DNA from 4 places in the Cupriavidus sp. FW216-B1 genome. Region 3 is predicted to be linked to each of the others. Evidence: predicted binding sites of a transcription regulator. Region 3 holds the regulator's gene; each other region holds the start of a gene.
What was found. Region 3 encodes LexA, which represses DNA repair genes until DNA is damaged. Its sites were predicted from a motif close to ACTGTATNNNNATACAGT; they were not measured.
Positions count from the first base shown of each region.

Region 1: imuA (translesion DNA synthesis-associated protein ImuA) is a predicted target of LexA. The motif match lies at 2,299-2,316, and genes of this name have one in related genera.
Region 2: imuA (translesion DNA synthesis-associated protein ImuA) is a predicted target of LexA. The motif match lies at 1,916-1,933, and genes of this name have one in related genera.
Region 4: AC3WXD_RS22475 (ATP-dependent helicase) is a predicted target of LexA. The motif match lies at 1,753-1,770, and genes of this name have one in related genera.

Region 1 covers NZ_JBYTEL010000017.1:48,966-53,145, forward strand. The annotation lists partial or broken gene AC3WXD_RS26330 (PHP domain-containing protein) at 1-167, opposite strand, end outside; gene AC3WXD_RS26335 (Y-family DNA polymerase) at 175-1,638, opposite strand; gene imuA (translesion DNA synthesis-associated protein ImuA) at 1,565-2,266, opposite strand; gene AC3WXD_RS26345 (hypothetical protein) at 2,502-4,180, shown strand, end outside.
Region 2 covers NZ_JBYTEL010000001.1:286,577-290,756, forward strand. The annotation lists gene AC3WXD_RS01130 (HpcH/HpaI aldolase family protein) at 1-10, shown strand, start outside; gene araD (L-arabinonate dehydratase) at 23-1,762, shown strand; gene imuA (translesion DNA synthesis-associated protein ImuA) at 2,023-2,928, shown strand; gene AC3WXD_RS01145 (Y-family DNA polymerase) at 2,861-4,180, shown strand, end outside.
Region 3 covers NZ_JBYTEL010000036.1:23,033-27,212, forward strand. The annotation lists gene rpsR (30S ribosomal protein S18) at 1-252, opposite strand, end outside; gene priB (primosomal replication protein N) at 256-555, opposite strand; gene rpsF (30S ribosomal protein S6) at 645-1,019, opposite strand; gene AC3WXD_RS33945 (asparaginase) at 1,121-2,119, opposite strand; gene lexA (transcriptional repressor LexA) at 2,380-3,036, shown strand; gene AC3WXD_RS33955 (hypothetical protein) at 3,157-3,327, shown strand; tRNA gene AC3WXD_RS33960 (tRNA-His) at 3,486-3,561, shown strand.
Region 4 covers NZ_JBYTEL010000011.1:181,023-185,202, forward strand. The annotation lists gene AC3WXD_RS22460 (hypothetical protein) at 1-279, opposite strand, end outside; gene AC3WXD_RS22465 (thioredoxin fold domain-containing protein) at 473-967, shown strand; gene AC3WXD_RS22470 (TlpA disulfide reductase family protein) at 1,085-1,642, shown strand; gene AC3WXD_RS22475 (ATP-dependent helicase) at 1,966-4,014, shown strand; gene cmdF (tyrosine 2,3-aminomutase) at 4,094-4,180, opposite strand, start outside.

The sequences.
Region 1 (4,180 bases), on a different contig from region 3:
CCGGCCAGAGAGCATTCGTCGGTGATCGCCAGCGCGTGGTAGCCCAGTTGCACCGCGCGCTCGGCCAGCTCCTCGGCGCGAGAGGCGCCCTGCAGGAAAGAGAAATTCGAAAGGCAGTGCAACTCGGCGTAGTCGGGAAGCCCGCCGCCGGAAGAAGTGGGCAACATGGCTCGATCACCCGAACAGCCCGTGCAGGTACCAGCGTGCGGCGTCTCCTTCGCGACTGCCCATGCGCTCCTGAAAGATCCAGTAGCAGGCATGGTCGCGGCCCTCGGCCACATAGTAGTCACGCGTGACCACCTCGCCTGCCCACCATCCTGCCTCGATGCGCTCTGGCGGGGACACCATGCGCAGCGGGGACCCATAGTAGGGGCGATGCTCGCGCTCGAGCAGGGGGATCGGCTGGTCCAGCAACCAGACCGGCCGCGGCAAAGCCGGCGCGGCGGCTCCGGCCGGGATCTTGTCCGTCACGGGCACCCAGGCGTTCGCGACGGCGGGCCGGTAGTCGGGCTGCAGCGCCGGCTGCAGGACGCGATCCGCGCCCAGTCGCGCGACGAGCAGCTCCAGCAGCCGGGTGTGGTCCTCCGGCGTGCCGCCCGGTTCAGGGAACAGGCTTTGGCTCGGCGGGGCCAGCGGCTGGGTATCGATGGCCGCCAATTGCACGGCGATCATGGGCGCGTCGACGCTCAGCCGTGCCAGCCGCTCGCGCAGCAGGCGGACCAGGTGATCGGCATGCCAGTTCGGCTCGGCCAAGGCGATCTCCACGACCGTCGGCGGGATCGCCTCCCGACCCCGCTCATGATGCAGGGACACGGCAAAGCGCGTGATGGCCAGGTGCCGCGCCGTGAGCCAGCCGATCAGCTGCTCAATCAACCCGGAGGCATAGACCAGGGTGGCCTCCACATGCTCGATACGGTCGGGCAGGTCCACCCTCGCGGAAAACTCCGGCGGCGCCTCCAGCCAGCCGAACACTTCCGCTGCCTCGCCCAGTGCGCGGTCGAGTGCTTCGTTGATGGCGGCGCCGCAGTGCCGCTGCAGGCCGGCCCGCGGCAGGCGGCGCAAGTCGCCCAGAGTGCGGCAACCCAGACCGTCCAACCACTCGGCATGGATGCGCGCGGCCGGCAGGGTTGCAGCGGGGAGGGCGCCCAGCCGATGGCCGAGGCGGGTTGTCTTGAGCGACACACCGCCGCCAGCGCGCGCGAGGAGCCATGCGGCCTGCGCTGTGGACGCGCACCCGGTCACCACGGTATAGCCCAGCGCGTCGGCGGTCGCACGCATGCGCGCGCGTAGCCGACGGGCACCTCCGAAGAGCCGCAGGCTCGCGGAGACGTCGACCAGCACGGCGTCTTCCTCGGCGCCCACGACACACGGTGAAAACTGCAGGAGGGCGAGGGCCAGCGCACGCAGGCCCTCCGCCTCTCGCGCCGGGTCGCGCTCGATGAGCACGGTTTGCGGCGCGATCGTCTGCACGCCGCCGCGGCGCATATGCGGCCGCACGCCGGCGACGCTGGCCAGCGGCGAGGCGTGGTGTACACGGTCCTTGTCGAGGACTGCCACGGCCAGCTCAGTGGACCAACGAGGCCGGAACACTTCGAGGCATAGGCGCGGCAGGCGCAGGCAGATCCACAGGCGATGCATGACGGCGAAGCAGGATGGGCGAGGGCGCCAGCGGAACAAAGACGGGCTTGTCCTGCTGCGGGCCGCGGCGCTTGAAGAAGGTAAGATCGGCGCCACCAGCTGCTGGGACGATGCCGACCCGTAGCGGCGCCGGTGACGCGTCTCGCGCGCAGGCGAGAGGGCGTATGAGGTAAAACAGCGCTTCCCCCGATTGCGCGGCCAGGTGCAGCCGGCGCAGGGCGTCGTTGCGCATGTGCTGCTGCCACAGCAACACCGCGCCGCACGTACCGGCGCGCAGCATCTGTTCCGTCGCCCAGAGGGCGTCGGCGGTGCGTTCCGCGCGGACCCAGAGCAGTTGCCGGGGAGATAGGCCCCAATTGGCGAAGGCCAGTGCCTGGGGCGCATGCGGGGGCTGTATCAGCGCGATAGGGCGCGTGTTTGCCAGCAGGGCTGGCCGTAGCAGGCGCAGTTCGCCGACGCCGGGCTGCTGGACCAGCATTTCCACCAGTGTGCTGGCCGGCCAGCCGCCGCCGGGGAGTTCACCGACCAGTTCCTGGTAGCCCGTGGGCACGGTACGACCGATGGCCCGGGCGAGTTGGGACGCGCGCCAGAGGGCAGGGTGGATGGACTCGGGGAGAGGAATGGGCATGGCTGGTTTCAGAGCAATCTGTAAACCAGTCTACTGTATATTTATACAGTGGTCATGTGGAAGCAAGAATAAGCTCTATGCAGCTCATCTCCGGCCTTCTTTGTGATTTTTTGTGCATTTTACAAAAACTTGATAGCCACAAAGGGGTATGGAAGAGTGGGAAGCATGTCGCTAGAGTCGCCCGAGCACGCCGGCGGCGCGCACTTGCCAACAAACAAAAAACGGGTCAGGTCACATGTTCCAAGGTATCCATGCCGGCGCGCGGTCTCGCGCGGCCGGCCTGCTCTCGCTTGTCCTCGCCGCTGGCCTGCTGTCCGCCTGCGGCAGCGACGAAGCCCCATCTTCCCCAGCCACCACGCAGGCGCCCAGCAGCCGGCTCGTCGTCGACACCGGCACGGCCGCGCCCGCGCAGGGCGGCACGTTGACGCTGAAGGCTACCTTGCTCGGCGCCGACGGCCTCGAGGTCAAGGGCGCCAGGTTCGCGTGGTCGTCGTCCAACGAAGCGGTCGCGGTAATCGTGTCGGCCTCCGACCAGGCGCCGGCGGCGGCCAGCATGATGCAGCCGGTGGGCACCTATGCCTCGGTGCGCATGCTCGCGCCCGGCGAGGTCGACATCGTCGCCACGGCGACGCTGCCCGACGGTACTCAGGCCACCAGCACCACGCACCTGACGGTGCAGGCCGCGCCCGCGAAGACTTATGTGCTGACGTTGTCGCCCTCCACGCTGACGGTCAACTACGGCGCAGCGGCGCAAGTCGTCACCGCGGTGGTGCAGCGCTCGGACGGCGTCGACGGCGCGGCCGACCTGACGGACTGGTCGTGGGCGGTCGACAACGCCACGTTCGCCGCCGCGCCGGCGGCGGACAGCCATTCGGCGCAGGTCTCCACCATGGGCACGCTGGCGGGCACGGGGCAACTCACCGCGTGCGCCAGCACGCCGGCGGGCGACCGGCTGTGCGCCAACGCGGCGCTGGCGCGGCCGCTGGTGGCGCTGCCCTCGATCGCGTTCTCGGCGCCGTCGCTGAGCGTGAAGCCGGGCCGCACCGGCACCGTGACGGCGACGCTGACCGACGGGCCGGGCGCCGACCTGGCCGGCCGGGCGACGCTGGCGTGGTCGATCCAGCAAAGCGGCACGGCCGCATCCATCGTCGGCATGCCCACCAGCACCAGTCTGACGATCGGCATCGATGCCGCACAGGTCGACGCCTATGCCGCGACGCTGACGCTGACCGCGACCTACCCGGATGGCCGCACCAACAGCAGCACGCTGCAGCTGACGTCCCCGGGCATTTGGAGCCGCCTGCCGGACGCGCCCATCGCCAGCCCGTCGGTCGTCAGCCTGGCCATCGACGGCACACGTGTGTGGCGGCTGACCGCCGACGGCAGCCAGCCGGCGCGGCTGGAGCGTTTCGGCGTGGCCGGCGAAGGGCCGGTCGAGCCCGCCACGGCGCTGCCGGCGGCGGCCCGGGGCGTGTGGCTGGCGGCGGACACGAGCGTGGTGAACCCGGCCGATCCGGCGGTGGTGGTGCAACTGGGCGCCGATGGCGCGAGCGTGCCGTTCGGCAGCTTCGACGCGGCCTTCGCCAATCCGCGCGCGGACTTCACGTTGACCGGTTGCGCGCAATATGCGGCCGATGCGACGGCCGGGCGCCGGTTCGTGAAGACCACCGGCGGGGCCAGCATCATGACGACGGGGTGGTGCACGACAGACGCATCCTGGTGGGCACAGCAGGTCGGCGTGACCGCAATGCGAAATAGCAATCATCCGTCCGGCGAGCACGTCGTCGACGCGCGTCCCTTTGCCAACGGTAGTGCCGTGGGATTCTTTTCGACCGGCGAACGGTTGTTCCTGAACGCCGGGAATGCCGGCTGGAGCTACTGGTATCTGAATCAGGCCCGGCTCAGCCTCGGGGC
Region 2 (4,180 bases), on a different contig from region 3:
CGCCGCCTGAGAGCCATTCCCCATGAGCAGAAAGCGAATTGAACTGTCCCAGCTGCGCAGCCAGCGCTGGTTCGGCGCGGCCGGCCAGCCCGGCAACCACAAGTCGTACCGCACCAAGCAGATGGGCTACACCAGCGAGGACTTCCAGGGCAAGCCGGTCATCGGCATCCTCAGCACGTGGTCGGACCTCAACAGTTGCCACACGCATTTCCCGCAGCGCATCGAGGAGGTCAAGCGCGGCGTCTGGCAGGCCGGCGGCTTCCCGGTGGTGATGCCGACGCTGAGCGTGGGCGAGACCTACGTGCGCCCCAGCACGCTGATCTACCGCAACCTGCTGGCGATGGACGCGGAAGAGATCCTGCGCTCGCACCCGATCGACGGCGCCGTGCTGCTGGGCGGCTGCGACAAGACCACGCCCGGGCTGCTGATGGCGGCCGCATCGATGAATATCCCGGCCATCTTCGTGCCCGCCGGCGCGATGCTGCGCGGGCACTGGCGCGGCCAGCAGATGCTGGGCACCGGCTCCAGCACCTGGCAGGCCCTGGCCGACTACCGCGCCGGCAAGCTCGACGAAAAATCGTGGCGGCAGGTCGGCGAGGGCACGGCGCGCTCGCCGGGCACCTGCAACACGATGGGCACCGCCTCGACCATGACCAGCATGGCCGACGCGCTGGGGCTGACCCTGCCGGGCGCCAGCTCGATCCCCGCGGTCGACGCCACGCATTCGCAGATGGCGTCGATGTCCGGGCGCCGCATCGTCGAGATGGTGTGGGAAGACCTGCGGCCGAAGGACATCGTCACGCGCCAGAGCTTCCTGAACGCCGTGGTCACGGACATGGCGCTGTCGGGCTCGACCAACTCCCTCATCCACCTCGTGGCGATGGCGCGCCGCCTCGGCGTCGAACTGTCGCTCGACGATTTCTCGCGCGCCAGCGAGACGGTGCCGGTGCTGTGCAACCTGCAGCCCAGCGGCACCTACCTGATGGAGGACCTGTTCTACGCGGGCGGGCTGCTGGCGCTGCTCAAGCGCATCGCCGGGCACCTCGACCTGTCCTGCCAGACCGTCACCGGCCGCACGCTGGGCGAGAACATCGAGCAGGCCGAGGTCTACAACGACGACGTCATCCGCACCGAGGAAAACCCGGTCTACGGGGCCGGCGGGCTGGTGGTGCTGCGCGGCAACCTGGCGCCGCGCGGCGCGGTGCTCAAGCGCGCCGCCGCCGAGCCGCGCCTGCTCCAGCACACCGGCCCGGCCGTGGTGTTCCGCAACTTCCAGGACATGCTCGCGCGCGTGGACGACCCCGACCTCGCCGTGACCGCGGACAGCGTGCTGGTGCTGCAGGACAGCGGCCCGACCGGCGCGCCCGGCATGCCGGAATGGGGCATGCTGCCGATCCCCAAGAAGCTGCTGGCGGCCGGCGTGCGCGACATGGTGCGGATCTCCGACGCGCGCATGAGCGGCACCAGCTACGGCACCTGCGTCCTGCACGTCTGCCCGGAAAGCCGCGTGGGCGGGTTGCTGGGGCTGGTGCGCGACGGCGACCTGGTGCGCCTCGACACCGAAGGCCGCCGGCTCGACCTGCTGGTGGACGAGGCCGAGATCGAGGCGCGGCGCAAGGCCTGGGTCGCGCCGCCGCCGCACTACGAGCGCGGTTTCGGCCTGCTGCACATCGAGCACGTGCTGCAGGCGGACGAAGGCTGCGACCTCGATTTCCTCGCCAGGCAGGGCAACGTGCCCGATCCGGAAGCGCGCTTCTCGTAGCGCAAATCGGGCCGGGACACCGTTGCCGCGATGCCCGCGGCGGCTGTGTCCCGGCCGCCTTCTCGTCACGATCCCGCCGCCGTCCCGCCGCCGTCCCGCCACGGGGCGGCGATCCCGGCACTCCCTGCATCTCCCCCTTGCGTCCGCCGCGATACTGTATAAACATACAGTATTCGGAGATTCCGCCTATCCCGCCTTGTCCCACCTTATCCCGCCGCCTTGCCGCGCGGATAAGGCCGTCACAAGGCCGCAAGCATCACATGAGTTCCCTCGTTTCCTCCGGCTCGCACGCGCCGCCCGTTGATCCACCCGTGCCACCCGTGGCCCAGCCCGCCGGGGCCGGCCGCCAGGCGGCGCTGGAGGCGCTCGCGCAGCGCCATCCCGGCCTGTGGCGCGCCGGGCAGCTCGGCCGCGCGGGGCAGGCGGGCAGCGTGCCGGCGCTGGAAACCGGCCATGCGGCGCTGTCGGCCGAATTGCCGGGCGGCGGCTGGCCGCTGGGGGCGCTGACCGAGCTGCTGCTGGCCGAGCCCGGCGTGGGCGAGCTGCGCCTGCTGCGCCCGGCGCTGGCCGCGCTGGCGGCGGCGCCGCGGCGCCTGGCGCTGGTGGGGCCGCCGCACCTGCCGAACGCGGCGTGCCTGGCCGGCTGGGGGCTGCCGGCGCGGCAGGTGTTCTGGGTGCGCGCGCCGGCCGGCGCCGGCAAGGCCGCGGCGCAGGCCGACCTGCTGTGGGCGGCCGAGCAGGTGCTGCGCAGCCAGGCCTTCGGCGGGGTCGTGGTGTGGCTGCCCGCGGCGCGGCCCGAGGCGCTGCGCCGCCTGCAGGTGCTGGCGCAGGCGGGCGACGCGGTGGCGTGGGCCGTGCGCCCGGCCGGCGTGCTGCGCGAGTCGTCGCCGGCGGTGCTGCGCCTGCTGCTGGCGCCGGCGCCGGGCAATGCGGTGTCGATCACCTTCCACAAGCGGCGCGGCCCGGTGCGCGAGCAGCCGCTGGTGCTGCCGCTCGACGAGATGGCGGCGGTGCCGGGCCGTCCGTCCGCGCCGCGGCCCGCGCCTGCGGAGGCGCCGTTGCCGCGGGTTTCACAGGCCGTTGCGGGAGAGCAAGACCATGTCGTACTGGATCGCGGTGCATCTGCCGCGCCTGTCGCTGGACGCGCTGCAGCCGAACTGGCCTGAGCCGGACGCTGCCGCCGCGGTCCCCGGCGTGCTGCATCACGGCGTGCCGGTGGCGGTGATGGAGCGCGAGCGCGTGGTGCTGGCCAATACCCCGGCGGTGGCGCTGGGCGTGCAGGCCGGCATGCGGCGCGGCGGGGTGCAGGCCCTGTCGGCGCAGGTGGTGCAACTGGAGCGCGAGCCGGCGGCGGAGGCGCAGCTGATGACGGCGCTGGCGCTGGCGCTGCTGCATTTCTCGCCGCACGTGAGCCTGCATCCGGAGCCCGACGCGGCCACGGTGATGATCGACGCGGGCGCCAGCGTGCGGCTGTTCGGCGGGCATCGCGCGCTGTGCCGCGCGGTGTATGCGCGGGTGCGCCGGCTGGGCGTGTTCCTTCAACTGGGCTGCGCGCCGACCGCCTTCGGCGCGGCGTGGCTGGCGGCGCAGCCGTTCCGGCGCGACCGGCACGGCCGCATGGTGCGCCCGGCGCGGCGCGCGCTGCGTCCGGCGCGCATGGCGCGGCTGCTGGACCGCCTGCCGGTGGCCATGCTGCGCAACGTGGCCGACGAAGGCTGGCTCGACGGCATCGGCTGCCGCACCGTGGGCGAGGTGCGCGGCCTGCCGCGCGCGGGTTTGCAGCGCCGCCTCGGCGCGGACGTGCTGGCGCGGCTGGACCAGGCCTATGGCGAGGTGCCGGTGCGCTTCGCCTGGTTCGCCGCGCCGCCCGAGTTCGCGCAGCGCATGGAACTGCCGGGCCGCACCGAATCGGTCCAGGGCGTGATGGCCGGCGCGCAGCGCCTGCTGCTGGCGCTGGGCGGCTGGCTGGCGGTGCGGCAGGCCGGCGTGACGCGCCTGGCGCTGCGGCTCGAGCATGAGCGCTACCGCCTGGGCTGCGAGACCCCGGCCACGCCGGTGACGGTAAGCCTGGCCGAGCCCAGCCGCGACCCGGCGCACTTGTGCCGGCTGCTGCAGGAGCGCCTGGACAAGGTGCAGTTCACCGTGCCGGCGGTGGGGCTGCTGCTGGTGGTGGAGGCCATGCAGGAATGCCTGCCGCGCAGCGAGGCGCTGTTTCCCGAGCCGGGCGGCACGCCGGCCGGGCTGGGCCGCCTGCTCGACACCTTGATGGCGCGCCTGGGCCGCGAGAACGTGCTGCAGCCCATGCCGCTGGCGGACCACCGGCCCGAGCGCGCCAGCCGCTGGTGCCCGGTGGACGAGATGCCCGCGCGCGCGCCGGCGGCACCCGCGCAGGCCTGGCCCGCGCGCCCGCCGTGGCTG
Region 3 (4,180 bases):
CATCAGCGCGAGGAAACGCGCGCGCTTGATGGCCGTATCGAGCTGACGCTGATAGTGCGCCTTGGTGCCGGTCAGGCGGGCCGGCGTGATCTTGCCGTTGTCGCCGATGAAATCCTTCAGGGTGTCCAGATCCTTGTAGTCGATCTGTTCCACGCCGGCCACGGTGAAGCGGCAGAAGCGCTTGCGCTTGAACAGCGGGTTCTGCTGTTGGAAGCGCTTCTTGTTCTTGTTGTCACGTTTGACGAATGCCATGATTCAATCCTTTTCGAATGCTTTACATCCAGTGATGTGAAAGACGAGAGCCTTGCTGTTGCGGTGCTTGCGGGCCAGGAATCCTTCGCAGTCGAGCATCGCGCCGAGCGGCGTGCGCTCGAGCCGTTGTCCGATCTGTCCGATCCCCATCGCGGCGATGGCAAATTCCACCTGCCTGGGCGTCTGCGCCTCGACCGTCTCGCCCGCGTACTGCAGGATGCAGTTGACGACGGGGACGCCGGCCGGGGTATAGCGCAGGGCATCGCGTTCGGCGAGGGTTGCGCAGAGCCTCAACTGGTTCAACGCTGCCTCCGTTCCCGGTACCCGTGCCCGCCCGCGCCGCCGCGGCGCCTGCGATATTCAGCGCCCGCGGCAACCGCAAGAGCCCGCACTTAGGCGGCCTGGCCTTCGGTGGTCTGTTGCGCGGCCTTGCGGGCTTCTTCGCGCTGCACTTCCTTCATCATCGGGGACGGTGCGGTTTCGGCCTTCTTGGTCTGAACGATGAGGTGGCGCAGCACCGCGTCGTTGAACTTGAACGCGTGTTCGAGTTCAGCCAGGGTTTCCTTGCCGCATTCGATGTTCAGGCAAACGTAGTGAGCCTTGGCCAGCTTCTGGATCATGTAGGCCATCTGACGGCGGCCCCAGTCTTCCACGCGGTGGATCTGGCCTTCCTGCGAGGTGACCAGCGTCTTGTAACGCTCGATCATGGCCGGAACCTGTTCGCTCTGGTCCGGATGGACGATAAATACGATTTCGTAATGACGCATTGACGCTCCTTTTGGATAAGCCACCCGGGCGCCATGTCCGGTGTGGCAAGGTTGGATAGCCTTAAAGTATAGCGCGCTTTCCACGCATAGGGCAAGCTGCTTCAGTTATCGGCAAAGAGCGCCTGCAACGCCGCCGGATCCGCCGCCAGCGCCGGCCTGGCCGCCAGCGCGAGCAGCAGCAGCACGCGCGCCTTGTAGGGATTCAGGTCGCCGGCCGACACGAAGACGCCGGCGGTCGGCCGCGGCTGCGCCGGCATCGCCACATGCCCGGCCCCGGTGCGCGAGCTGCGCACGACCGCCACGCCCGCCGCGGCGGCCTCGGCCAGCGCCTCCGCCAGCGACTGGTGGATCGAGCCGTTGCCCGCGGCGGCCACCACGAGGCCGCTCACCCCGGCCGCGACCAGCGCATCGACCATCACCCGGCCCGGCTGCGCGTAGCTGGCCAGGATTTCCACCTGCGGCCACGCCGCCGGCACCGGCATGGCCGCGACCGGCAGCCGCAGCGGGGCGCGGGTGAAGCAGACGAAATCGTCCTGCACATAACCGACCGGGCCGCCCGCCGGCGAAGCGAAGGCGTTCACCGCCGCCGTGTGCGCCTTCACGGCGTCGCGCGCGGCGTGGATCTCCTGGTTGACGACCAGCAGCACGCCCTTCCCCGCCGACGCCGGATGGCTGGCCACGCGCACCGCGTCGAGCAGATTCAGCGGGCCGTCCGCGGACAGCGAAGTCGACGGCCGCATGGCCGCGGTCAGCACCACCGGCAGCGTGGCCTCGCAGGCCAGGTGCAGCACCATCGCCGTTTCCTCCAGCGTATCGGTGCCGTGCGTCACCACGATGCCGGCGACGTCGGGCTGCGCCGACCAGAAGCGGATCCGCTCGACCAGCCTGGACCAGAGCGCGAACGACATGTCCTTGCTGTCCACCTGCGCCACCTGCTCCGCCTCGATGCGCGCTACCTCGCCAAGCGCGGGCACGGCTCCGAGCAGCGCCGACACCGGCACCGTGGCGGCCTGGTACTTCGCGCTGCTGGCGGGATTGGACGAAGAACCGGCAATGGTGCCGCCGGTGGCAAGCACAACGACGCGACGCAGTGAGGACATGGCGGGGGACGTGTAGGAAGCCTGGAGTCGAAAAAAACGCGCGCCCGGAACGGGCACCGCGTGCCGCGGATTGTAACCCTGCGCATCCCGACACCCGCAAGGCGCGCCCGCAGGCAGGCGTGTTGCAAACTATTCGTCGATGCGCCGCGTCCTAAAAATTCCGCTTGCACTTCACTCGATACTGTATAAAATCACAGCATACTGTTTAAACGTACAGTGCCTTCCAATAACAGCGAAAACAACAGCGAACAACGGCGACTATGGCGACCCTGACACCGCGGCAGCAGCAGATTTTCGACCTGATTCGCAGCACTCTCCAGCACACCGGCTTTCCGCCCACGCGTGCCGAGATTGCCGCCAAGTTCGGCTTCTCCTCGCCCAATGCCGCGGAAGAGCATCTGCGCGCGCTGGCCCGCAAGGGCGTGATCGAACTCACCCCCGGCGCGTCGCGCGGCATCCGCCTCAAGGTATCGCGCAGCGACTCCGAGTTGCCCGACCAGTTCTCGCTGCCGATGGCGGGCGTCATGCAGCTGACGCTGCCGCTGGTCGGCCGCGTCGCCGCCGGCAGCCCGATCCTGGCCGCCGAACACATCGACCGCCAGTACCAGGTCGATGCCTCCGTCTTCGAAGTCCAGCCCGACTACCTGCTGCGCGTGCGCGGCCTGAGCATGCGCGACGCCGGCATCCTCGACGGCGACCTGCTCGCGGTCAAGCGCGCCAGCGAAGCCGCCAACGGGAAGATCGTCGTGGCCCGGCTCGGCGAGGACGTCACCGTCAAACGCCTCAACCGCCGCGGCGACACGATCGAACTGATCGCGGAGAACCCCGACTTCAGCAACATCATCGTCCAGCCGGACCGGGAAGAATTCTCCCTGGAAGGCATCGCCGTCGGCCTGATCCGTACCGGCGCGTTCTAAAAGCCCCAAGCCTCAAGTGCGGCTGGAGCGGGTTCGCCCGCCTCGAGCTGCACCCGATATGCCAACGCCATCCGCGCTGCGGATGCCGACAACTGTTGTTGCAAATCACCAGGTGTAGCCATGCTCCCAGCCAATCGCTTCTCCACCCGCCGCCCCGTCAAGCCCGTTCCGTTCCGCCAGTCCAAAGGCGTGCGCATCTACCAGGGCGCGCAGCGGCGCACGATGGTCGGCAGCATGGCCGCCATCTGCCGCATGCTCGAACTGGAAGACCTTCCCAAGCTGTCCGTGTAATGGCGCGTGCCACGTGGTGGCGCAGCGTGGAGACGGTTGCCATTCGCCGCATGCGCCAGCCTCATGAAATTTTTTGAGGCGAAGTACTAGCCATGTGCCAATGAAGTTTGTATAATCTTGTTTTTCGTCGATCAGCACTCAGCTGAAAGACAACGACGGTGGCTGTAGCTCAGTTGGTAGAGTCCAGGATTGTGATTCCTGTCGTCGTGGGTTCGAGTCCCATCAGCCACCCCAGAATTCTCTTCGGTATCGACGGCTTAAGCATTAACCAGCCGTTCGCGATACAAGATATCCGATAAAAGCGGATATACCCAACGGCGCCTCTGGCGCCGTTTTTGTTTTCTGCCGCTGGCAAGCATCGCACCGATGCTCCAATTTGCCATTGCCCGGACTCCCCTCCTCAAACCAACGTCGCCAGTTGACCCGCTTATCGCGCATGCGAGGCCGGCCATTTTGCAATTGTTGACAGTCAAACGGTACGTTGCTTCTTATGCTGGCCGCGGCACCATCCCCTTGGTGCTCATATTCGACACTTCCCGATGCCGCTGCGCTGCTCCCCCGGCCCAGCGGCTTTTTTTTGGCGGAACGGCGGCCGCAGCCGCGGTGACAGTTGTTGACAGTCCATGTCTCCGCATCCTGATAGCCTTCAATCTCGCATCGTCATCCTCCGCTGGGTACGGTGCGGCTTCCTGTCCCCGCCGGGCATTCGTGTCCGGCGGGGTTTTCTTTTTTGGCCGATGCGTGGTTCCGATGTCTTGCGGACTTCGGGACCTGACCGCCATCGAGTGGCCATGCAAGATGCCCCGGCCACTGCCTCTCGATTCATGGCGGACATGCCATCCACATGGGGAAG
Region 4 (4,180 bases), on a different contig from region 3:
GGCGGCGTCGTCGGCGGGCAGCGTCACCACGCCCACGGCGAACAGGGTCTCGTCGACGCGCGCCGCATCCATCGTCATCGGCAGCTTGCGCCCGGCGATGGCCACCTCGCGCGCCGCGCCGGTCGGCTTGCCCGGGTAGAGCGCGGCGTAGGCGCCCTCGCTGGACTGGATGGTGCGCCAGTCGTAGCGCGGCGAGCAGCCGACGAGCGCGCAGACGGCGGCGGCCGCGCCAAGGGCGGACAGCGTGGACGGCAGGCGGGACAACCAGGCGTGGGGCATCGCGGCGGCGGATAGGGCAACGGTCCTGCGGACGGCTGCTGCGTGATGGTGCGGTCCCGCGCCCGCGGGCCGGCGCGGCGCCACGGGTACGGACGGAAGCCGCTATTATCGGGGAACCCGCGCGCCAGCGCGTATTCCTGCATTCCCCACCCCCTCCCCCGCCATGCCGAGCCTGCCCCGCGCCCCGTCCCCGATGCCGCTGCCATGCGCGCGCGCCCGGCATGCCGTGGCCGCCGTGCTGCTCGGTGCCGCCCTGCTCGCCGGCGGCGCGAGCGCGCTGGCCGCGCCCGCCCGCCTGCCGCCCGCCACCGACCTCGCCGCGCAGGGCGCGGCCGCCGCCGGCAAGGGCCAGCCGCTGGTGGTGCTGGTCAGCCTGCCCGGCTGCGTCTACTGCGAGACCGTGCGCCGCAACTATCTCGGCCCGCAGGCCGCCGCCGGCGAGATCGAGGCGCGCGAGCTGGACATGACCGCCGCCACGCCGCTGCGCAATGCCGACGGCACCATGACCACCGCGCGCGACTGGGCGCGCAGCCACAACGTGTCGGTGGCGCCCACGGTGCTGTTCCTCGACGCCCGCGGCCGCTCGCTGGCCGCGCCGCTGCAAGGCCTGCAGCCGGATTTCTACGGCGCCTACCTGGAGCAGGCGCTGGACCAGGCCCGCGCGGCGCTGGCGGCGGCGCCACGCTGACGCCGCCCGGCACTGCGGCCAATCGCCGCAGCCCGGCCGCGCCCGGAATTGCCTCCGGCAGCGCTTCGGCCGCGGCAGTAGAATGGGAGCTTATCCCCTGACCCGCCGGCAAGCATCATGACGACCTCGGCTTCCCCCGCCATGTCCACCCCGACCACCCGCGCCGCCCAGCGCAAGCTGTGGCCCGTCATCGGCGCCGTGGTGCTGGTCGCCGTGCTCGGCTTCTTCGGCTACCGCGCGATCGCGCCGGCCAACGCCGCGCCGCCCGCCACCTTCACGCTGCTGTCGGGCCAGAAGATCAGCACCGCCGACCTCAAGGGCAAGGTCTACCTCGTCAACTTCTGGGCCACCAGCTGCACCACCTGCGTCAAGGAGATGCCGGAAATGGTCCGCACCTACGACAAGTTCAAGGGCAAGGGCCTGGAGTTCGTGGCGGTGGCGATGAGCTACGATCCGCCGATGTACGTGATGAACTATGCGCAGACGCGCCAGCTGCCGTTCAAGGTGGCGATGGACTCCGACGGCGCCGCCGCCAAGGCCTTCGGCGAAGTGCAACTGACCCCGACCACCTTCGTGATCGACAAGGACGGCCACATCCTCAAGCGCTACGTGGGCGAGCCCGAGTGGGATGCGCTGCACAAGCTGCTCGACGACGCGCTGGCCAAGGCCGCCTGACCCGCCTTCTTTCTCGTCTTTCCCCGCCTGCGCCAGCCTTTGCAGGCACTTTCCCGCAGCGTTTCCCGCTGACAGGGCCACGCGCGCAACGCTGCGGCTTGCGCGCGCGGCCTGTATAGATATACAGTTACCGGCAGCCGTTTCTCGCCCTCGTCCCGCCCATGCCGGGCAGCGCACATGCGCGCCCCCGCAGCCCAGAGGCTCCTGCCGTGCTACTCGATTCCGCCCCCGCTGCCACCCCTGCCGCCCCTGCCACCCCTATTGCCGCTCCCGGCGACGCCCCTCCGGCTTCGCCCGCCACGCCGCCGCCGCCCGCCGCGGAGGTGCCGCCGCATCTCGCGAAGCTGAATCCCGAACAGCGCGCCGCCGTGACGCACGAGGCGCACTCGCCGCTGCTCATCATCGCCGGCGCCGGCTCGGGCAAGACCAACACGCTGGCGCACCGCGTGGCGCACCTGGTGCTGGGCGGCGCCGATCCGCGCCGCATCCTGCTGCTGACGTTCTCGCGCCGCGCCGCCGCCGAGATGGGGCGGCGCGTGGAGCGCATCGTCGACCAGGCGCTCGGCAACCAGGCCTCGGGCGCCGGGCGCGCCGCGCTGCAATGGTCGGGCACCTTCCACGCCATCGGCGCGCGCCTGCTGCGCGAATACGCCGAGACGCTCGGCCTGTCGCCCGCCTTCACCATCAGCGACCGCGGCGACGCCGCCGACCTGATGAACATGGTGCGGCACGACCTCGGCCTGTCGGCGCAGGCCACGCGCTTCCCGCGCAAGGAAACCTGCCTGTCGATCTATTCGCGCGTGGTCAACACCCAGGCCCCGCTCGAAGACGTGCTCAAGCACTGGTTCCCGCGCTACGCCCAGTGGGCCGACGCGCTGCGCGGCCTGTTCGCCGGCTACGTGGAAGCCAAGCAGAAGCAGCAGGTGCTGGACTACGACGACCTGCTGCTCTACTGGGCGCAGGCGCTCGGCGAGCCGGCGCTGGCGCAGGACATGGGCGCGCGCTTCGACCACGTGCTGGTCGACGAATACCAGGACACCAACGCGCTGCAGGCCGCCATCCTGCTGCGCCTGAAGCCGGACGGGCGCGGCCTCACGGTGGTCGGCGACGACGCGCAGTCCATCTACGCGTTCCGCGGCGCCACCGTGCGCAACATCCTCGATTTCCCCACGCGGTTCTCGCCGGCGGCGGACATGGTCACGCTGTCGCAGAACTACCGCTCCACGCAGCCCATCCTGTGCGCCGCCAACGCCGTGATCGGCCTGGCCGCCGAGCGCTTCACCAAGGACCTGTGGTCCGAGCGCGCCTCGGCCGAGAAGCCGCACATCGTGGTGGTCAACGACGAGGCCGACCAGGCCCGCTACGTGGCCGAGCAGATCCTGGCGCGGCGCGAGGCCGGACTGGCGCTGATCTCGCAGGCGGTGCTGTTCCGCGCCGCCGACTACAGCGCGCAGCTCGAGATCGAACTGGTCCGCCGCAACATCCCGTTCGTGAAGTTCGGCGGCCTGAAATTCCTGGAGTCGACGCACGTCAAGGACGTGCTGTCGGTGGTGCGCTGGATGGAGAATCCGCGCGACCGCATGGCGGCCTTCCGCAGCCTGCAGCTGATGCCGGGCGTGGGGCCCAAGACCGCCGCGCGCGTGCTCGACGCCATCGAGGTCGCCACCGAGCCGCTGTTCGCGCTCGAATCGTTCGAGGCGCCGCCGGCCGCGGCCGAGGCGTGGCCGGAGTTCGTCGCGCTGGCGCGCGTGCTGATGGCGCCGGCCGCGCCGTGGCCGTCGGTCTTCGAGCAGGTGGTGGCGTGGTACCAGCCGCACCTGGAGCGCATGCACGACGACGCCCACGCGCGCGCCGCCGACCTGCAGCAGCTCGAGCGCGTCGCCGCCACCTACGCCTCGCGCGAGCGCTTCCTGACCGAGCTCACGCTCGACCCGCCCGATGCGTCGAGCGACGAATCCGGCGCGCCGCTGCGCGACGAGGACTACCTGATCCTGTCCACCATCCACTCCGCCAAGGGCCAGGAATGGAAGGCGGTCTACGTGCTCAACGCCGTGGACGGCTGCATGCCGTCGGACCTCGCCACCGGCACCACCGAGGAAATCGAGGAGGAGCGCCGCCTGCTCTACGTGGCCATGACGCGCGCGCGCGACCACCTGGACATCGTGGTGCCGCAGCGCTTCTACGTGCAGCAGCAAAGCGGCTTCGGCGACCGCCACATCTATGCCTCGCGCACGCGCTTCCTGCCCAACCGCGTGATGCCGCTGTTCCACAGCCGGGCGTGGCCGGAGCCGCCGCCGGTGCCGCAGGCCCCCGCCAAGGCTTCGCTGCCGAAGCTGGACCTCGGCAGCAAGATGCGCGACATGTGGCGCTAGCCGCCGCGCCTCAACACATTTCGGCGCATCACGGCACATCCTGGCGCATCTCAGCGCAGATCGGCGCTAATCAAGCGCCTCAGTGCACCGCGGCGCCCGCCGCGCGCGCCACCGCCACCAGCGCGCCCGCGCGCAACTGCGCGGCGATGGCCTCGATGTCGTCGGT